Regions from separate parts of the Paenibacillus sp. p3-SID867 genome, predicted to be linked through region 3. Evidence: predicted binding sites of a transcription regulator. Region 3 holds the regulator's gene; each other region holds the start of a gene.
What was found. Region 3 encodes Rex, which represses fermentation and respiration genes when NADH is low (regulators of the CRP and FNR family bind a similar motif). Its sites were predicted from a motif close to TTGTGAAATATTTCACAA; they were not measured.
Positions count from the first base shown of each region.

Region 1 (5,588 bases), on a different contig from region 3:
CAGCAAGCCGACTCCTCCTTGTTCCCATGGCTGACCGTAAGAGAAAATGTGGAATTTGGACTTCGGATGAAGCGAATACCTCCCGCGAAGCGAAAGGACATATCCAGTCAGTTTATTACGTTAGTGGGTCTTGCGGGGCATGAGAGCAAATATCCACGCGAGCTGTCAGGCGGTATGAAACAACGGGTACAGCTGGCAAGGGTATTGTCCAATGATCCAGCGATTTTGCTCATGGATGAACCATTCGGCGCATTGGATGCGATGACAAGACGGACGATGCAAAGAGAGTTGGTACGCATATGGCAGGACACGGATAAAACCGTCATCTTCGTGACGCACGATATTCAGGAAGCTCTTCTACTCGGAGGACGTATCGGCATCATGTCAGCGGGTCCGTCCTCAAAAATAACGGATATCTACGAGGTGCCTCTCGCCTATCCGAGAGATATATCTGATCCGGCTTTCCATGCGCTGTATAACCAAATTCAATCGCATTTTGACGAGTAGAGAGGAAGGGAACCCATGAGCAAGAAAATTAAGAAATGGTCGCTTCATATCCTGGTGTGGATTGCTGGTCTTGCCGTCTGGCATTTGCTTTCCCTTGCGTATGGGCCCGAAATTCTGCCGGGTCCTATCTATACCGCCAAGGGCGGATATGAATTGTTGATGGACGGCACCCTGATTCAGTATATCGGGATCAGTTCATACCGGGTGCTGCTCGGCTGGACCCTTGGTAGTCTGATTGCAATTCCGGCCGGACTCATCATCGGGAAGGTGGGGCCGATCCGCGCTTTCGCCGAACCGTTCCTCAATTTCATCCGGTTCATTCCGCCGATTGCCTTCATCACCTTGTTTCTGGTCTGGTTCGGCATCGGGGAAACATCGAAAGTTATGCTTATTATGTATGCAACCTTCTTTATTGTGGTAATAAATACGTTGACGGGTGTGTTATCCGTAGAAGAGGATAAGATTCGCTCCGCCCGCAGCATGGGGGCATCCGAGTGGCAGATTGTGCAACATGTCATCATTCCTGCAACGATCCCATTTATGTTCACCGGCATCCGGCTTGCCATGGGAACCTCGTTCATGGCGATTATCGGGGCAGAGATGATTGCTTCGAATGAAGGCGTGGGGTATCTGATCTGGAATTCACGTTTGTTCTTCCGTACGGATTGGATTTTTGTCGGTTTGATTTGTCTGGGATTGATGGGGTTCATAACGGACCGTGCCGTAGGTCTGCTGGGGCGCAAGTGGTTGTCCCGTTACGGGGTAGTCAGTACGAACTCACTCCGTAGATGAACGTAGTACTATTATACGAAGCCGCAGCTCCCTCTTATGAAGGGGCTGCGGCTTTTTCATTTGGAATAATGGATCACCATACTTAATCGGTTCATGGAGGCGCCGGAGTTATGGTAAACATGCGGTTTATCGGCCTTAAATCGAATGGATTTACCAGGAGTCACCGTATATTCCTCGTTTTCGACACGAATGGTGAGCTCTCCTTCGAAAACAGTAATAAATTCTTCCGTCCCCTCAATGTGAGCCTCTGCACTTAAATAACCGCCACAGTCCATTTCTAACGAATACATTTCAAAGCGCCGCCCTTCCTCAAAAGGGAAATAAGGATAAATTCGAACTTTTCCGTGATCCTCCACCAGCGCTTGCACCTCTTCTTGAGATACCACGACCGTTTCGGATTGAGGCTCATTAATCAAAGACGTAAAAGAGAGCTTTAACCCGTTCGCAATTTTCCATACGGTTGTAATAGAGGGACTCGATTCTCCTCGTTCGATCTGGCCCAGCATCGTTTTGCTGATTCCGGTCATCTCCGCGACTTTATCCAGGCTTAGCTTCCTTTGCTCCCTTAGCAGCTTCATATTATTCGCCAATACTAAATGAATCGGCTTCAACATCAAACACCGCCTTTTTTGGATTGTGCGTTATAACATACATATTGTATAATCATAACGTACAGACGCTATAACGTACAATTATTACTACTATAACATACGCGAAAGGAGGGAGCGCGTGTTCATCGTTGCGCTGCTTACCTATGCGATTGTCGCTTCATTTACGCCCGGACCCAACAACATCATTTCGATGACGAATGCACGGAGCCACGGATTTAAGAAAACGATGCGCTTTATCGGAGGGGTAGCAGCTGGATGCTTGGTCATTATGCTGTTGTCCAGCTATTTCAATCTGGTATTATATCCATTCATCCCGAAGATCAGGTTTGTTATGAATATCATCGGATGCGTGTATCTGATCTATCTTGCCATAAAAATCATGCAGAGCAAGCCCTCTCATGCAGATGATAAGGCTCGTGGATTCAATACCTTTTATTTCGGGTTCATCTTCCAGTTCATGAATCCGAAGGTTATTTTATACGGGATAACAGCTGTATCGACCTTTGTCATGCCGATCTCTACTTCCCATGCCCAGTTGATATCCTACTCGTTCTTGCTCACGATCGTCGGCATTTGTGCCAACATGACCTGGGCGCTATTCGGTTCGCTGTTCCAGCATCTGTTATCTCGATATGAGCGCCCGTTTAATATATCGATGGGATTGCTTCTGCTTTACAGCGCCTTTTCTATTTATGCCACGAACTGATTGTCTAGCTACATCGTAAGGTCATCGCACCTCAGCCAAAAGTACAAGGCTTCCCGAATCACACATCCGGAAAGCCTTGCTTTGTTTTATTCGAAAATGTTGGAGATCTGCTCTTTCAGTTTGTTAGCAGATGCATGAAATTGGGTTAATTCCTCGTCATTAAACTCGAGATTCAGAATTTCCCGAACGCCTGTACGATCAACCACACAAGGCACGCCTAAGTATACATCAGACACACCGTGGTAGTCCGTGAGCAGCGTGGATACATTGAGAACGGAACCTTCGTTTTGCAAAATGGAGACGATGATCCGATCGAGTGCCAACGCGATTGCATAGGAGGTGGAACCCTTGGCGTTAATGATTTCATAAGCCGCATTCTTGGTGCGGTCGAAAATATCTTCTTTTTCACCGTCAGTCAGATCGATTCCGATCCCCGCGATGTTGGCAATGCTCCAAAGCGGCAATTCGGAATCACCGTGTTCCCCGACGATATGGGCGTGAATGCTGCGCGGATTAATGCCTTTGTTTTGACCAATCAAATACCGGAAACGGGCGCTATCCAGCAAGGTACCGGAGCCGATCACGCGATTGACCGGGTAGCCGCTCTTCTTCAACGTGACGTAAGAGAGAATATCCACCGGATTCGTAGCCACAAGAATGATGCCGTGGTCATTGTATTTCACGATGTTTTGGATAATATCGTCAAATATCGCCGTATTTCGCTTCAATAAGTCAATTCGCGTCTCGCCGGGTCTTTGGTTGGAGCCTGCGGCAATGACAATGATGTCGGCATCCTTGCAATCGCTGTAATCTCCAGCCCACAGCTTGACGCCTCCGGCAAAGGGGAGGCCGTGATTCATATCCAAGGCTTCACCAAGCGCTTTGTCATGGTTCGCATCGATTAATACCAGTTCAGATACTCTTTCGCGTAAGAATAAGGTGTACGCAGTCGTTGCTCCCACAGCTCCTGTACCGATGATCACCACGCGGGACGGACGCTGAGCTCCATTTTGTGTCATAAGTGTTTCGCTCCCTTGTACTGAGTTAATGAAATTTGGTGAATGGTATACTTCTGATGAATTACCCTAATAAAAGGCTGCCGGAACAGTGAATCCCTAAGGCTTCATCGATAGTAATGATAACATATTCAGGAAGATTTAAGCAGCGGGATTGTGATATATTTCATCCTGTGTGTTCATTTTTAACTTTGACACTGTCAGAAACCATACACATTCATCAGGGGAGGGGATCACGCTTATGCCAAACGCGGTCACAGGTTATTATCGGTAATTCTATCAGGTATAAACGAAGCAAGCAGTTGCCTTATTTCCTGAATCATGACCCTCTGATATTCATTACCCTCATGGTATAGCTCTCCGATCTTCATGTACGTTTGGTCCAGTTGCTCTTGATAGGATGCAGCTTGTTTATCGGGGTGGTTCCTCTTGAACTCATCCATAACGTTCTGGATATACGCCGGACGAGCGCCCCAAGTTCCGAGTACTTCTCCTGTGCTTGCATGGAGGAAGACAGCAATCGGCTGTGCGCGTCCGCCATCCGTTAGAAATAGGTCCATTGTTTCCATATGATCTTCCATGATGAGCACGTCGGACGGAATTCGGCTATATTCCAATATTTTAAATAGGACAGGCACATTCCATATGACATCCGGGCACCAATCCGTACAGAGAATCAGGCAGTGCAGATGGTTGAATGGGTTTCGCTCAGAAGTAAAGAATCGCTCGGTCTCTTTGTTCTCCCACTGGAAGCGATCATATACTTGTCTGAATAGTTCCTTCGTATTTGGGATTCTGCTCAATTTCATTTCCCGAATCTTCATATTCTCCATGAATTGGAGAGGCGTTAAACCCTGGCCGATCTTTTGTTGGAGATGGAGGGGATGAGACATAGGATCATACGTCCTTTCATAACGTAATAGATTCATATTGAGATACATCCAATTTAACGTTAGCTTAAGACAAAACTGACCATACAGAAATGGTCAGTTTTTATCTGTTTATGAAAGTCAGATATACTGAAGGTTGTGTTACCGAATGAAGCGATTCGTGAAATAGGATGCGCTACATGGGCTGAGTTTCATGTATAATTCATTAAACATACCTACCATTACGACAGTAAATTTTATTAATATAATGCCTGAGGTGGTCCCACTTGTTTGATATTCTTCTACCGGAGCAAAGCGAGTTCCCATTATACCAGCAGTTATATCTGCAAATTCGTGAGGGTATCCGTAATGGGGTCATTCCCGACGGACAACGATTGCCTTCCGTTCGCGCCCTCCAGCTTCAGCTCAATATAAGCAAAACACCGATCGAGACGGCTTATCAAATGTTAACGTCAGAAGGGTATGTGATCAGCAAACCGAGGTCGGGGCTATATGTCATAAATCCATACAAGGAACTATCTCACCATCATCAACAGCAGACCCCCTCTATAACAACGATGTCAGTTATGCATTCCAACGGGCACTTGAATCAAGATCAAGGCGTTATTGACTTTAATCCCACTCGATTAGATCAAGCGTCTTTTCCGGTACGAACCTGGAATAAAATGCTCAAGGAAGCGTTGGAACAGCACGTGAGTGAAATGGGAATGTATGGGGATCCGCAGGGCGAATACGGGCTTCGCACCGTGGTTTCGGAATATCTGCGAAATTCCAGAGGGGTTATTTCAACACCTGATCAAATTGTGATCGGCGCCGGCACGGCCTATAGCATGGGGCTACTTACGAGAGTACTTCCAGGACTTAAGCATATTGCGGTTGAGGAGCCGGGTTACAGCTTGGTACGAGATCAATTTCACTTGAATGGCTGTGATTTACTTCCGATTACGCTTAGTGATAAGGGAATCTCGCTTGACCAGCTGGAGAGCAGCCACGCACAGCTCGTATATGTAACGCCATCTCACCAATTCCCGACGGGAAGCATCATGCCTTATCCGGAGCGGGAACG
Region 1 is NZ_JAMBDM010000007.1:34,491-40,078, reverse strand. It holds gene M4D81_RS15470 (ABC transporter ATP-binding protein) at 1-507, shown strand, start outside; gene M4D81_RS15465 (ABC transporter permease) at 523-1,299, shown strand; gene M4D81_RS15460 (helix-turn-helix domain-containing protein) at 1,356-1,910, opposite strand; gene M4D81_RS15455 (LysE family transporter) at 2,029-2,616, shown strand; gene M4D81_RS15450 (L-lactate dehydrogenase) at 2,703-3,635, opposite strand; gene M4D81_RS15445 (thioredoxin family protein) at 3,887-4,441, opposite strand; gene pdxR (MocR-like pyridoxine biosynthesis transcription factor PdxR) at 4,789-5,588, shown strand, end outside.
Region 1: M4D81_RS15450 (L-lactate dehydrogenase) is a predicted target of Rex. The motif match lies at 3,787-3,804, and genes of this name have one in related genera.

Region 2 (5,588 bases), on a different contig from region 3:
AGCGCGGATCTGGATCAGGCAGTGAACGATTTGATTTTGTCCAAAACCTTTGATAACGGCATGATCTGCGCTTCCGAGCAGGCTGTCATTATCGAGGAGCCTATATATCATACAGTGAAGAAAAAAATGATTGCCAGCGGATGTTATTTCGTCAACAAGGAAGAGCTGGCGAAACTGACTGCGCATGCGATGATATCGGATAAATGTGCGGTAAATCCTACTATCGTCGGACAGCCGGCAGCTAAGATAGCAGAGGCTTGCGGTTTCGAGGTACCGGAAAGCACCAAGATCCTGGTCGCCGAGCTGGAGGGAGTCGGACCTGCCTATCCGTTGTCTGCCGAGAAGCTTAGCCCGGTGCTGGCCTGCTATAAAGTGAAAGATGCGGAAGAGGGCATAACGCGCGCTGAGGAGATGGTTGCTTTTGGCGGCATGGGCCACTCGTCGGTAATCCACTCGCACAATGAGGACATCATCATGAAATTCTCGGATCGGATGAAAACCTGCCGTATCCTGGTGAATCAACCCTCTTCGCAAGGCGGTATCGGCGATATCTACAACACGAATCTGCCATCGCTGACGCTGGGCTGCGGTTCGTATGGACGTAATTCCACTTCGTCGAACGTGACGGCAGTCAATTTAATCAACGTGAAAAGGGTGAACCGCAGAACCGTGAATATGCAGTGGTTTAAAGTGCCGGACAGAATTTACTTTGAAAAAGGCTCGACGCAGTATCTTGCGAAAATGCCGGAAATCACCCGTGTCGCTATCGTTACCGACCCCATGATGGTGAAGCTGGGTTATGTGGAGCGGGTAGAGCACTATCTGCGTCAGCGCAGAGTGCCGGTAGCCATCGAAGTCTTCTCGGAGGTTGAGCCGGATCCTTCGACAACGACCGTAGAACGCGGAACGGAAATGCTTGCAAGATTCCAGCCGGACTGCATCATCGCCCTCGGCGGCGGATCGCCAATGGATGCAGCGAAAGCCATGTGGCTGTTCTATGAATATCCGGATACGGATTTTAACAATCTGAAGCAAAAATTCATGGATATCCGCAAGCGGGTCTATAAATATCCGAAGCTAGGACGGAAAGCGAAGTTCGTTGCCATTCCAACAACGTCGGGAACGGGCTCGGAAGTAACTTCGTTTGCCGTCATCACGGACAAAGGGCTGGGGAATACCAAGTACCCGCTGGCTGATTATGAGCTGACACCGGATGTGGCGATTATCGATCCGGAATTCGTTTACACGCTGCCTAAAACGGCGGTAGCCGATACCGGCATGGACGTTCTGACACATGCAATTGAAGCCTACGTATCGGTGATGGCCAGCGATTATACGGATGGGCTTGCCATCAAGGCCATACAGCTGGTGTTCCAGTATCTTGAGCAGTCGGCGCTTACCGGCGACAAACTTGCCCGCGAAAAAATGCATAATGCTTCGACGCTTGCCGGCATGGCTTTTGCGAATGCGTTCCTTGGCATCAACCACAGTCTTGCGCATAAGTGGGGCGGTCAGTATCATACGGCGCACGGACGCACCAATGCGATCCTGATGCCTCACGTCATTCGTTACAACGCGAAGAAGCCAACGAAATTCGCTGCATGGCCTAAATACACCCACTTTGTGGCTGATGAGAGATATGCTGAAATCGCACGGATTCTCGGACTGCCGGCAAGAACGACGGAAGAGGGCGTGAACAGTCTGATTGGCGCAATCCGGGAGCTGAACAGCAAGCTCGGGATCGAGGAGTCGTTCCAGCAGCTTGGCATCGACCCTAAAGATTTCGAGAAAAATGTTGAGCATTTGGCGGACCGGGCTTTTGAAGACCAGTGTACAACGAGCAATCCGAAGCTGCCGCTGGTGACAGAGCTCGTAGAAGTTTACCGCAATGCATTCTACGGCCGGTTCTAGACAAGATAGAATCTAAACGCCGATCGTGAAGATCCATATAGATTTTTAGACAAGGTATGCAAAACAAGGTTCAGAGTGATAAAAATCACGGGAAAAGATAAGTTTGTGATTATTATCACAGATGTAGGAGATCAACAGGACTACAATAAAGGTGTAGAAGGAAGCTGAATCTCAGATCTTTGATATAGAAACTTGAAGGCACAAGGCGGGGTAGTGGCACTATTGATCGTGAAAATAATCACATTAAAGATCTGAGATAGATCAAGGTGTGGCCCCGCCTGTCCTTGCAAGCCCCAGCAAATCTAGGAGGGATTCAATATGTCGGTGATTGAAAAAGAAGCAGGCTGGAAAGGTTTTAAATCAGGTAAATGGACCAAGCGAATTGACGTTAATGATTTTATTGCAGAGAACATTACTCCCTATTATGGCTCTGATGAATTTTTGGCAGGACCCACAGATAACACCAAAGCGCTGTGGGATATCGTATCGGATTTAACCAAGAAGGAACGGGAGAACGGCGGGGTTCTGGATGTGGATGTCCATACACCATCAACCATCACCTCCCATCAACCCGGCTATTTGGATAAGGATAAGGAACAGATTGTCGGCGTTCAGACCGATGAGCCGTTCAAACGCTCGATCCAGCCTTTCGGCGGGATCCGGATGATGATTGATGCGTGCAACGCATACGGCTTTGAAATGCCGCAGGCGGTTGTGGACATCTTTAACGGCATACGCAAAACGCATAACCAAGGTGTGTTCGATGCCTACACTCCTGAGATGAGAGCAGCGCGCAAGGCCGGGATTATTACGGGTCTTCCCGATGCTTACGGCCGCGGCCGTATCATCGGTGACTATCGCAGAGTATCGTTATACGGCGTGGACGCGCTGATCCAGGACAAATTGAGAGAACTCGCCGAGCTTGAAGTGGATGCGATGGATGAGCCGATCATCCGTTTGCGGGAAGAATTGTCTGAACAAATGCGGGCGCTCAAGGAACTGAAGGAAATGGCGGCTATGCATGGTTATGACATTTCCAAACCTGCGAATACGGCGAAGGAAGCATTCCAGTGGCTGTATTTCGGTTATTTGGCCGCAATCAAGGAGCAGAATGGCGCTGCGATGTCGCTTGGCCGGGTATCTTCTTTCCTTGATATTTATATTCAACGGGATCTGGCTGAAGGCAGGCTGACGGAAGAAACAGCCCAGGAACTGGTCGACCATTTCGTAATGAAACTTCGGATCGTGAAATTCCTGCGTACGCCGGATTATAACGAGCTGTTCAGCGGGGATCCGACGTGGGTAACGGAATCCATCGGCGGTATGTCGGTAAATGGTGAAACGAGAGTGACCAAGAACAGCTTCCGTTTCCTGCACACCCTGTACAATTTGGGGCCTGCTCCGGAACCGAACTTGACGGTGCTATGGTCGGAGAAGCTGCCGGAAGCCTTCAAAAAATATTGTTCGAAAGTTTCGATCGAAACCAGCTCGATTCAATACGAGAACGATGATCTTATGCGCCCGATCTACGGAGACGATTACGGCATCGCCTGCTGCGTATCCGCAATGCGCATCGGAAAGCAGATGCAGTTCTTCGGAGCCAGAGCAAACCTCGCCAAAGCGCTGCTCTATGCGATTAACGGCGGTAGAGATGAGAAATCCGGCGCCCAGGTTGGACCGGAATATCCGGCCATTACCGCGGAAGTTCTGAGTTATGATGAAGTCATGAAGCGATTCAAGCCGATGATGGAATGGCTTGCGAAGCTCTACATGAATACGCTCAATGTTATCCATTACATGCATGACAAATACAGCTATGAACGGATCGAGATGGCGCTTCACGACCGGGATATCCTGCGCACGATGGCATGCGGCATTGCAGGCTTGTCCGTAGCAGCGGATTCACTGAGCGCAATTAAATATGCGAAGGTGAAGCCGGTACGCAACGAGCAAGGGATTGCGGTGGATTTTGAAATCGAGGGCGAGTTCCCTTGCTATGGCAACAATGATGATCGCGTGGATAGCATCGCTGTTGAGCTGGTCGAGGCCTTCATGAGCATGATTCGCAAGCACAAGGCATACCGTGATGCCATGCCAACGCAATCGGTGCTCACGATTACGTCGAACGTTGTATACGGCAAGAAGACAGGAACCACGCCGGATGGACGTAAGGCAGGCGAGCCGTTTGCGCCGGGCGCGAATCCAATGCACGGACGCGATAAGAAGGGAGCTCTCGCTTCGCTGACCTCCGTGGCCAAGCTGCCATACGAGGACAGTCTCGACGGCATCTCGAATACGTTCTCGATCGTGCCGAAAGCTCTTGGCAAGGAAAGTGATATCCGCGTGAACAACCTGGTTGCGATGCTGGACGGTTACTTTGGCAGCAAAGCGCACCATCTGAACGTCAACGTATTTGACCGGGAGCAGCTGATGGATGCGATGGAGCATCCGGAGAATTATCCGCAGTTAACGATCCGGGTATCCGGTTATGCGGTCAACTTCGTCAAACTGACGCGCGAACAGCAGCTTGACGTTATCAACCGTACGTTCCACGGATCGATGTAAGGATGGAAGACTACCATAGCGGATACGGAAAGGATGACGCACCATGCTAAAAGGTCATGTACACTCCATAGAAACATTCGGAACGGTGGACGGTCCGGGTATCCGCTTTGTGCTCTTCATGCAGGGCTGCCTCTTGAAGTGTCAATACTGCCATAATCCGGATACCTGGGGACTGCATGAAGGACGCGAGATGACGGTAGATGACGTATTGGCTGAGATGGAGCCTTATCTGAGCTACTACCGTTCATCGGGCGGCGGGTTAACGGTCTCCGGCGGTGAGCCGACATTGCAGTATCCTTATGTCACGGAGCTGTTCAAGGAAGTCAAGCGCCGCTGGAATTTGCATACGACGCTGGACAGCAACGGCTATAATGAACCGGAGAAAATATCGGAATTGCTGGAGCATACCGACTTGGTGCTGCTGGATCTGAAGCATATCAACGACGCGAAGCATATCAAGCTCACCGGGAAGTCCAATGAACGGACGTTGAAGACCGCCCGCTGGCTGTCCGAACATGGTCGGAGCATGTGGGTCCGGCACGTATATGTGCCGGGTATCCATGACAGCGAAGAAGACTTGATTGAGTTAGGTCAATTTATTCGGACGCTGCACGGCGTCGAGAAATTCGAAATTTTGCCATATCATCAGATGGGCGTGTATAAATGGAAGGAGCTCGGCATGGCTTATCCATTAGAGGGCGTTCCTTCACCATCCGAAGAGGAAGTGGCACGCGCTTACCGGTTGATTGGCGAAATACCCGAGAACATAGAGACTGTCCAGTAATGATTTCAGCTGCCTAATACTAAACATAATATGTTATGATTAATAACAATAACCTTTCCTGAAAATGGAAGGGTTATTGTTTTTTGTAGAGGATTTTATCCCTTGGATAGAAAAATGTCGACCTATCGAAATATGCAATCGCTTTCTATAATGAAGATGTAAGGAAAGTGCCTATCAAATATACAAACACTTCGGGAGGGTCAAAGACAATGAAGAAAAAGGGTCTGGCATTATTAATGTCGCTTCTGTTCGTCTCATCCACGCTTTTGTCTGCGTGCGGCGGTGGTGACAAGGCAGCAGAAAAGCCGTCAGGTGGTTCGGAAGGAAC
Region 2 is NZ_JAMBDM010000001.1:114,689-120,276, reverse strand. It holds gene adhE (bifunctional acetaldehyde-CoA/alcohol dehydrogenase) at 1-1,911, shown strand, start outside; gene pflB (formate C-acetyltransferase) at 2,230-4,476, shown strand; gene pflA (pyruvate formate-lyase-activating protein) at 4,520-5,260, shown strand; gene M4D81_RS00625 (ABC transporter substrate-binding protein) at 5,470-5,588, shown strand, end outside.
Region 2: pflB (formate C-acetyltransferase) is a predicted target of Rex. The motif match lies at 2,138-2,155, and genes of this name have one in related genera.

Region 3 (5,588 bases):
CCCTTGGCTGATGTAAGCTTTGAGCAATACATGAATGATGTCCGTGAACGTCTAAAGGAAACGCTGCCTCATTACGAGAGCAGGGATGCCCAGGACATGATGTTCCAGGAAGTGATGCAGGCACTCGATAACAATAAACATCTATTGATCGAAGCCGGCACGGGAACAGGCAAATCCCTCGGGTATTTGCTGCCGTCGATTTATCAAAGCGTGAAGCAGGAACAGAAGGTTATGGTGAGCACGCATACGATCAACCTTCAAGAACAGCTGCGTGACCGGGATATTCCCCTGCTCACCCAGGTTGTTCCTTTTCCTTTTAAAGCGGCTATTTTCAAGGGAAGAGGCCATTATTTGTGTTTGAGAAAATTTGAACATAAAATAAATAGAAGAGATTTTCATACCCCGAAGGAAGATGTGATCACCGCGGCGCAGATGCTGGTCTGGCTGACCCAGACGGAGAACGGGGATGATGAGGAGCTGAACCTTGGCGGTCGCGGAGGGGATTTCTGGGAGACCATTTCCAGTGATTCGGATTCCTGCCTGGGCCGTGCCTGCCCATGGTTCCGCAAATGTTATTATCACAGGGCCAAACATGAAGCGGGCATCGCGGATGTTGTCATTACGAACCATTCGAAGCTGTTCACCGACGTGAAAGCGAATCACCAGCTGCTTCCTAGTTATGACCGTCTCGTCATCGATGAAGCGCATCATCTGGAGGACGTCGCCGGCAAGCACCTTGGCTTGCAGATGAAATATTTTTCGGTTGTCCACACGTTGACCCGTATGTACAAAGACAGCCGCAGCGGTCAGCTTCCGGCTCTTCGCCAGCTGCTGCAAGCGTCATCCCATGAGAAGGCTGTCGAGTGGTCTTCCGTCATCGACCGGATTTATCCGGATCTGATCACCGTCAAAGAGAATTGGGACCGGCTCAGCGATCAATTGTTCGGACTGCTTCCGGAGCGCGGAGACGCGACTCCGGGGGATGCCGGTCAATTCTCGCTTCGCTTATCGCCTCTGAAGAAGCCGAAGGATTGGAATTCGCTGGCTGAGCTGGAGCATCAAATTCATCTGACGCTGGGCGATGTCGTTCGCAAGGGTGATAAGCTGATTGCCGAAATGAAGGAAGATCTGGACGACTACAGCGCGGACAGTCTGTTAACAGACCTATCGGGTCTGTTTAAGGACCTGGCGGCACACCGCGAGGACCTGAGGACCTTCATGTCGCTGAACGATGAGGGTACGGTATACTGGATGGAGGCGAACGGCAACTTCCGCGGCAAATCGCTGCAGCTTTATGCGGTGCCCGTCGATGTCAGCACCCACTTAAAGGAATTGTTTTTTGACAAAAAACAAAGCGTGATCCTGACATCGGCGACCTTGTCGGTGGACAAATCGTTTCAGTTCATGATCGAGAATTTGGGTCTTCAGGAAGCGGCAGATAACGGCAACCTGAACACGGTCCTGCTGCCGTCCCCGTTTAATTACAGGGAGCAGGCTCTCCTTGTTGTGCCGCGCGATTTTCCGAGCGTGAAGGGCTCGGTCGGGGATGCACTCTTTGTGAATACACTTGTGCAATCATTGGCTGATACGGCCATCGCAACGCATGGTCGCATGCTTGTCCTGTTCACCTCGTACCGCATGCTGCGTCAGGTGCATGAGCCCTTGAAGGAGGCGCTGGGATCCAGCGATATTACGGTACTGGGACAAGGGATGGACGGAACCAGCCGTACCAAGTTAATCCGGAGATTCCAGGATAGCAGCGCTTCGGTTCTGCTGGGCACCAGCTCCTTCTGGGAAGGGGTAGATATACCCGGTGAGGCGCTCACCTGCCTCGCCATCGTCCGGCTGCCGTTCCAACCGCCGAATCACCCTCTGGTCGAAGCCAAGAGCGAGCTTCTGCAGCAGCAGAAGAAGAACCCGTTTATGAAGCTTTCGGTTCCGCAAGCGGTCATTCGCTTCAAACAGGGATTTGGCCGACTGGTACGGACCGCGCAGGATAAGGGAATTGTCATCGTCTACGATACTCGGGTCATTGAATCCTATTACGGGAAGTATTTCTTATATTCCTTGCCTGGACCGAAGATGGAGCACATGCCGACAGAGGGGATCGTTCCCCGAATTTCGGAATGGCTGCAGGAAGAGGCAGGCATAGAGAACCAAGCTGAATAAAGTGAAACCATGAACGAGCACAAACAAATGTAGTTATTAACCTATTATTAGGGGGAGCATGCATGAAATCGGAAAAAATTTCGGAAGCCGTGGTCCGCAGATTACCTGTATACTTGCGCTATTTGAATGAGCTTCAGAAAAGGGAGGTCTCCACGGTTTCCTCCCAGGAACTGGGGCAGAAACTGGACCTCAATCCTGCTCAAATTCGTAAGGACCTAGCGTATTTCGGTGATTTTGGACGGAAAGGGATCGGATATGACGTATCTTATCTGATCGAGAAAATTCGCCAGATTCTAAAGCTGGACCAGAAGATCAATGTCGCATTGATTGGGGCCGGTAATCTTGGACATGCATTATCGAATTACAATGCATTTCTGAAGGACAATATGAAGATTGTGGCGGTTTTCGATTCGTATTCTCCCAAAGTTGGTATGAAAATTAACAATTTGGTCGTACAGCCGATGGAGGAGCTGGAGAAGACGGTTCATGAGTACGGCATTCGTATCGGGATTATCACCGTTCCGGATTTTGAGGCGCAGAATGTAGCGAATCAACTTATCGCGGCAGGCATCGAGGCTATCCTGAATTTTGCGCCGACCATCCTGAAAGCTCCATCCCATATCCGGATTCATACGGCAGATTTTACTACCGATTTGCAGAGTTTGGCCTATTATTTGGATAACGGCAAGGAGGATGCAGCACATGACGACAACGAAGTGGATGGTTAAAAACGGAACGTTTGCGGTACTAGAGGAAGGCAGATCCGTGTTACGCGGATATATGGTCGTGGAGAACGACCGGATCACCTACCTGGGTGAAGAAGAGCCGACTGTCCAAGAGGGAACAGAAATCATCGACGGAACCCATCTGTTTTTCCTGCCTGGATTGGTGAACACGCACGGACATGCGGCCATGTCGCTTCTTCGCGGGTATGGCGACGATCTGGCACTACAGGTATGGCTTCAGGAAAAAATGTGGCCGATGGAAGCCAAATTCACGGCCGACGATGTATACTGGGGAACCTCACTCTCCGTGCTGGAGATGATCAAAGGCGGAACCACGACATTTGTGGATATGTATGATCATATGGATCAGGTTGCAAAGGTAGTGGAGGACTCAGGCATGCGCGGCGTTCTGACACGCGGTGTCATCGGATTATGTCCGCCTGAGGTGCAGCAGCAGAAGTTGGATGAGGCGGTTGCATTCGCGAAAGACTGGCATGGTCAGGCTGACGGTAGGATTACGACGATGATCTCACCGCATGCACCCTATACGTGCCCGCCGGATTTCATCGAAAAATTCGTGCAAGCATCACATGATTTGAATTTGCCTTTGCATACGCATATGTCCGAAACGGAAACGGAAGTCGCTCAGAATGTAAATGACTACGGACTTCGCCCTGTTGCCCATCTAGAGAAGCTTGGCATGTTCTCCCGTCCAACGCTGCTTGCGCATGCCGTCCATCTAACCGATGAAGAAATCGAAATTCTGGCCAAACATCAAGTTATGGTTTCGCATAATCCAGGCAGCAATTTGAAGCTTGCCAGCGGCATCGCTCGCGTGCCTGAACTGCTGAAAGCCGGGGTCACCGTGTCTTTGGGTACCGATGGACCTGCCAGCAATAATAATCTGGATATGTTTGAAGAGATGCGGCTGGCCGCACTGATCCATAAAGGAGTAAGCGGGGATCCAACCGCAATTCCAGCATCCGAAGCGCTTCGGATGGGTACAGAATATGGAGCCAAGTCAGCCTTCCTTACGGATATTGGTACGCTTGCGGTAGGTATGAAGGCAGATATGATCGCACTGAACACGGATCAGGCGCACTTCCTTCCGAAGACGGATTACATTTCTCATGCTATCTACTCCGCCAGTGCGAAGGATGTTGAGCATGTATGGGTTGACGGCAAGCAGGTAGTGAAGAATGGCGCGAGTCTTACTCTCGATGAGGAACGTATCCGCCGGGAAGCGCAGCGTGCCTTTGAGCGTCTTACAACCCTCTAGGGAATAATCAAGGGGAGCGAGGAAGACGGATTTGAAGAAAAAAACGAAGTGGATATTGCTGAGTGTATCCGGCGTGCTGCTGTTACTGCTTGGTTTACAGCTCTATTATTCATATGTGATGAAAGATGCTTGGAATGAAGAAAGAATGGCAATTGCTGCCGCCAAACAGCATGGCCAATTGGTTACGTCCGGGAAGACCTATAAATCGGTGTGGGGCGAGGACAATAACTACTGGGTGATAAGCGGGAAGGATCAGGACAATCAAGACCGTATGGTATGGGTGAAATTTACGGATGACAACGTACCTGTTGCAGGTGCCGAGGCTGTCCAATCCGTTTTGCTGAATACGGGGTTGTCTGAAGACCAGATGCGGGATCAGATTTATAACGAATTGCCTGGCGTAGAAATTAAGCGGCTGCTGCCTGGAATGTATGAGGGCGAGTATGCTTGGCAGCTGCAGTATGAACACAACGGTCAGCGCGGTTATCGGTTTTATCGTTTTCAAGACGGTAACACCATCGGTAATGACATTATTCTTCCAAATCAATAAATAAGAAGCAGAGAGGGGCCCTTTAATATTGGCGGGTTCCTCTCTTATTTCTCTATAATTGTAAGCGTATTCAGAAATAATATGGAAAAACTGTTCTAAATATTTTCACAGACATGCATGAAAAAGTATATAAGATGTGATATACTCATACTTGTACAAAATGAGCATATAAACTACATGCATCCCTATATATCGTTGTTATATGTATTATTGTGTTGCAACATGATAGACAAAATTTCATACAGAAATGAAGGAGGAACTTCATGAAACTACGCATTGTACCTATCGTGCTGACTGTCGTGATCTCAGCATCGGTTCTCTTTGGCGGATGGTTTCTGTATCGGCAGATGGCTTTGCAAAATCCGCTGGCCAATGTTGTGTCACAATATGACGGCGTGAAGGATTCACATATAGATATTAAACAGAATACCGTTACTTTGAATCTTGATTTGGCTCCGGATACAAATTTGCAAGGCCTGGTCCAGCATATTAAGAAGGAAGGCAAGTCTGTGATTGGCAATCGGGAATTGAAAATCCAGGTGGAGGACCATTCCTCGGAAGCACTGGATCAATGGTGGGAGAAGGCGATGCTGTCAGTCGCTGAAGCGATGGATAATAAGCAGTATACCGATATTCAATCATCGCTCGAGCAGCTTGCTGCCCAGTCTCCGAATTTGAAAGCTAAAGCAACGATTGATGACACCAACGTCTATGTCAGCTTGTCAGACGGCAAGTCTGGTAAATTTATAATCTTGCCGCGTCAGTCTGGCAACATGGAGGTGTGGAATCATGCCTAAATTAGCTAAAGAAATCATGTTAGGCTTTATTCCGGTTTTGCTCGTATTCCTTGTGTTTGTCGGCGTGA
Region 3 is NZ_JAMBDM010000024.1:43,100-48,687, forward strand. It holds gene dinG (ATP-dependent DNA helicase DinG) at 1-2,169, shown strand, start outside; gene M4D81_RS30440 (redox-sensing transcriptional repressor Rex) at 2,232-2,897, shown strand; gene M4D81_RS30445 (amidohydrolase) at 2,872-4,173, shown strand; gene M4D81_RS30450 (cell wall elongation regulator TseB-like domain-containing protein) at 4,205-4,723, shown strand; gene M4D81_RS30455 (hypothetical protein) at 4,987-5,520, shown strand; gene M4D81_RS30460 (AAA family ATPase) at 5,513-5,588, shown strand, end outside.

Region 4 (5,588 bases), on a different contig from region 3:
GACACGAGCAGACTTCACGACTTGATCTGAGGGGACTCTTATTAGAAAGGTACCCATGGTCTGAACACTTTAAAAGGTGCGGACTACGGGTACCTATTTGTAATATACATTCCTTAAAGCTGATCTAATACCCTCGCGAATACTCCGGGCTTTCTTTGAGATGGACGATATCATGGCCGGTTGGATTCTGGAAGGCACGAAGCCCGAAGGTTGGCGCAACGGCAAAGATATGATCAAAAATATCTGCTTGAATCGATTCATATACTCCCCAGTTGGTGTCATTGCTGAAAGCGTAGATTTCCAATGGAAGTCCGTTATCTCCCGGCGCTAATTGTCTGACAATCAGCGTCATATCCTTATGAATTTTCGGATGATTCCGCAGATATTGATGGATATATTCCCTGAATACGCCCACATTCGTAAGCTGTCTGCCGTTCACTTTACTTTCCGTATTAATCTGGTGTTCGATGTTGTAGGCGTTAATTTCATTTACTCTTGTCGTGACATAATCGGTAAGATAGTGAATCTTCTGAAATTCCTCAATCATTTCCCTGGTGCAAAAGCAGATACTGCTCGTATCGACATAGAAGCTTCGCTTAATTCTTCTGCCGCCGGATACCTGCATGCCTCTCCAATTCTTGAACGAGTCCGAGATGAGGGCGTAGCTTGGAATCATCGTGATCGTTTTATCAAAATTCATTACTTTTACCGTATTCAATGTAATATCGATGACGTCGCCGTCCGCATGATATTTCGGCATCTCAATCCAGTCGCCAACGCGCACCATATCATTCGATGATAATTGAACGCCTGCTACCAGGCCCAATATGGAGTCCTTGAAAACCAACATCAGAACAGCCGATAAAGCACCAAGCCCGCTGAGAATGATCAAAGGATTCTGCCCGATGAGGTTCGAGATGACCACGATGCCACCGATGATGAAGAGAACGATCTTCACCACCTGAATGTATCCCTTAATCGGTCTGATCTTGGAGACCTCAAACGAACGATAAATGTCATCAAAAGCATTAAGCAGCGCATTCAACACCGTGATGGTGACGATAATCATGTACGTTGCTGCAGCTTTTTCAATCAAAACTTGATAAGCCGGAAAGATGGACGCCGAAAAATAAATAATGATTGCCGGTACGAGATGCGACAGCTTGTGGAACACTTTTTTCTCTACGATGATATTGTCCCACGTGTACCGATTGTTGTTGACGATATGAATAATCGTCTTCAGCACGATTTTTTTGGCTATGAAATTAGCCAGTATGGAGATCACCGCGATAAATACGACCATGATCATATTCGAAAGATATCCAATGGTTTGTTCGCTCATGCCATATCCGTCTAGTTGATTTTTGATAAAGTCCATTGTTTCCTCCTGAATGCAGTTTAAGATTAGCCTATTATTATAGAGGAGATTCTAGTACTACGCAAAGTTCAAGATAAGACATCGCTGGGTTGATTTGGAAGATGCTTGGTAAGTCTGTGAGGAAAACAAAAAAGAACACCGATTCGGTGCGCTTTTAGTCTGATTCGATCCGATCTATTACGTTTCCTTTCCGTTACGGCTGATTAGCCCCCGCAGGCGCTTCATGACAGACTGAATTTCAGTATCGGTTAACAAATAATACGTATTCACGGTCCAGGTCTCTCTGTTTTTCAAATGAAAAATAAGCACAGGAAATTTCGGAAGCAGCCACTTCCGAATGGATGGTCCGCTGTAGCTGATACTTGTAATCTCCGTCCAGGCCACGGTCCGCATTCCATCTGAAATGGAATTTTGATCGTAGGTGAGCAGCTGCGTGTCTGAATTCAGTGCCTTTGGCAAGCTGACAAGCAAATATCCTCCAAAAAACGGAATCCCTATTATGGCTGATGTGATACAAAAAAACTTACGAATAAAGGAAGTATCCATAAAAAAAGCCGCGTACAACAGAAACAGGCAGGCCAGCACAAACAGTAAACTGCCAAGTGCTTTGCCCCATGCTACGGATTTCCGATAAGATATCGCGTTCATGATTTAGCGCCTTTCTGAAATTATTTGAATAGTCCGCGAATCCAGCGAACTCTATTTTTGACCACTTTAGCTGCGCCATCACCAACAAAGGCTCCAACCGTACAACGGCGCGATGAATGTACCAAGAAACCGTCTCGTTTTGGTTTATGGTTGGGTGGTACCTCCATTTTATCAAAGAGCGGTTTCTTTATGTTTGACTAAATGAAAAAAGGGGCCGTGTCTCCGTCATTTACAATGACATTCGGGACAGCCCCTTTAGTATGTATGATGGCGAAGCGTGGCTGCTTGAAACCACAATTCGCCGGATCGCGTTAGTCAAGATGTTTTCTATACACTTACGGAGAGAGAATCCGTTTTTGACCGGTGAGCTCCTGAATCGGTTTAATGTTTTGAGTGAATTCCAGCGTGCCTAAATAGTTCCCTTCTTCATCCCTTACGGCAAAATAGCGAATGTAGACAAATTTATCTTTAACCGGAATCCAGAAATCCTCTGCATCTTTGACACCTGCTTTGAAATCAGCAAGCAGCTGATTGACGACGTGAACGCTTTGCGGAGGATGGCAGTTCTGAACACTTCGGCCGATCACCGCTTTGGTACGAACGAAGATTCGTTCTTTGCCCTGGGAAAAATATCGAACGATATCATGTTCATCGATAAAGGTTAGGTCGACCGGTAAATGATTTAAAATGGATTCCATCTGTTTGACCGATAAAATGCCTGTACTCATTCGGATATATCCCTCTTGCAGCGGAGAAGACGCCAATCCCTGATCTGCGCCAGGCTCAGCTGCTCTTTCAGGATTCCATTGTTGATCGGGCGCAATCAAGCAATAACCGACCTCTTCGCTTTGGGCAGCAATTTGAAGCCATTCATCCTCCGTTAACTTTTCCAGAGCCATAGGTAATAAGATATGTTCCTCTTTATAGATCATTTCTGTAACTTCGTTTAAGACGCGTCTGGCCAGATCCACTACGATCTCGGCATGCCCATCAAAATGAGTAAGTTTGGATTTCACTTCTTTTATGCCCATTCGGATACCGTCATCTACTGCCCACATCACCTTGGTCGGTCCATAAATTCCGTATTTCTCAAGAAAAGGAAACAGCAAATTTTCTTTGCGGCTGTAGTGTTTGTCTACATCATAGAGGAGACTGAAATCCTCCAGCAATTTGAGGCGATTTGCCTCTCCTTGATCCTTAAGAAACTGATCCAGATGCAGTGCGATTTTGAAGTTTGCCAGTCGATCGATTTCTTGGTTCTCCATCTTAAAGGTAAACACAGGATGTCCAGGCTGCTCTTCAGGCTTATGGGCTCTGTGAATGTCTTGGATGGAACCTTTAAATACCGCAGCATGCACGCTGCACAGTCGCTGTACTTCGGTTACCGGGATTCCTTCCTCCTGCATCAGCACTTGCTCCAGCTCCGATATTTCATCAACCGATATTTCGCCTACAGCTTGGTTGAATTTTGACTTTACTTCCTCCACGCTTTTTCCATGGTGAAGCTCTTTAATGATTTCCTTGAGCAAATGTAGCCGGGCAGTTCGATGAGCAGAAATTCCTTCCTCACGGTTATTAATTAATTCACTCATGTTCATCACCTCTGTTTTGTTTCAATATATAAAGATTAAGCTCTATCTTGTTTACATCTCTAAACTAGCATTCTCATGCACCGTGACTTGTGATTAAAAGCACATAGGGAATGAAGATTCATTGAACATAGAAAGGTGATACGTCATCTTCGAAAAATCTTTACCCGCTTGACGGAATGGCCGCACGACTGAACGAAGTCCGCTCAGCCATAAATACGTAACAACCCTTGTTTCCGAATTTGCATCGGGGACCATAAACTAAAAGCGACCAGTTACGGTCGCTTCATTATTGTATGTATAGAAGGGGGTCGAACCCCTATAGTGAAAAATCCGTAACACTCTTTTACCAAGGCTCCACCAACCCGAACACAGGCTGATGACGATTACATAGATTTTTAGACAATTCGTACTTCTGAATCAGCAATGCTCTTTTGAATTTCTTCGTCTGAATCAACAAGGAAACCTACAAACGAGCTTTAAGGAAATGCAAAAAAGCAGTCCCCCTCAAACACACTACAAAAATACGGAGCCGCCCCAGGTTTATACCGGAGCGGGGCTAGCCCGCGTCTCTTTACACAATCGCCCCTTGGGCGTACAGCATCTCCCTGAGCTGCGATGCATTGACTTCCGCCGCAGTGATTCCCGCCTTGCAGGCCAGGGCCGCCGCCGTGCCCGCCGCTTCTCCCGTAGCCATGCAGCTTGGCGTCAAGCGCGTGGTCGCCAGTGCTTCATGCGTGGTGGAAATGCAACGCCCCGCCGCGAGCAGATTTACTGGCCCTCGGGCCACCAGGCAGCGGTAAGGAATGCTGTAGGAACCGTCATTCTCGATGGTAGCCTCCATGATCCCTTTGCCTGACGGATCATGCAAGTCAACCGGATAACCGCTCCTCGCAATGCCGTCTTCAAAATGTCGTCCCGTCACCACGTCCTCCATCGTTAACCGATACAGACCGTCGATTCGGCGCGACTCCCTAATTCCGATCTGGGGGGCAACCGAGGAAATGGAGGCCTCGGCAAATCCGGGCACCCGCGATTTCAAAAATCCCGCCATCATCAGCACCTGCTTGCGCCCTTCCTCCTCCGCCAAAGTCAGTTCCTCGACATCGGTCGCGCTTAAGCCTTGTACCCGCGTACAGTTAATCAGCACCTCATCCTTCTCCGGTCCGATAAACAACAGAACCTGGTCGCGGTTGATCGGGACCTCGGCAGCCTTCCACTCCTTATAAAAGCCGGAAACCCCCGTGAGCGGAATACGCTCATTCTCTAGTTCGGCAAACGGCGTCTTGTGATAAAAATTGTCGGGATCAGCAAGCATCGCCTTCCGAATCGCCTCCACGTCAACACCCCGCATCCGGAATTTCATCGTCATCGGCTGCGACAGCCCGTCGCTTTCGCGCCCCTGAAGCGTCGGTGCTCCCGCCAGATAAGCGACGTCCGCATCCCCGGACGCATCGACGAACATCTTCCCGTCAACCTTGATTCGCCCCGATTTTCCAGTAAGGGTCACGGACTGGATGTATTCGCCTTCACGTCCGACTTCGTCAACGAAGCTGTGCGAGACGAGCTTCACCCCCGCTTCGCGCAGCATATCGACGGCAAGCACCTTATATATCTCTGGATGGTACGGCGTCAGCGTATTCACGAAACCGACGGTATCGCGAAGATGGCCGGGCGAGCCCCCTCGCTCCATCAGGCGCTCCACAATTTCCTGTGCAATACCGCCGATGACCCGTTCCCCTTGCTGTGTATGAAACGTCATCCAAGGATAAACTCCGGCAGCCGTAGACATCCCGCCGACAAACCCGTACCGTTCAATCAAGATGACGCTTGCCCCCTGCCTGCCGGCGGCAATGGCGGCGGCAATGCCCGCCGGCCCCGCACCTATAACTACCACGTCCGCCTCCATGATCCGTGTCCTGCTGTCCATCTCTTTTTACTCCTCCTTTTAAGCGTTATTTACGCTATTCCTT
Region 4 is NZ_JAMBDM010000005.1:400,215-405,802, forward strand. It holds gene M4D81_RS13455 (cysteine hydrolase family protein) at 1-30, shown strand, start outside; gene M4D81_RS13460 (mechanosensitive ion channel family protein) at 125-1,378, opposite strand; gene M4D81_RS13465 (YfjD family protein) at 1,556-2,026, opposite strand; gene M4D81_RS13470 (DUF438 domain-containing protein) at 2,362-3,618, opposite strand; gene M4D81_RS13475 (FAD-dependent oxidoreductase) at 4,190-5,545, opposite strand; gene M4D81_RS13480 (carbohydrate ABC transporter permease) at 5,580-5,588, opposite strand, start outside.
Region 4: M4D81_RS13470 (DUF438 domain-containing protein) is a predicted target of Rex. The motif match lies at 3,706-3,723, and genes of this name have one in related genera.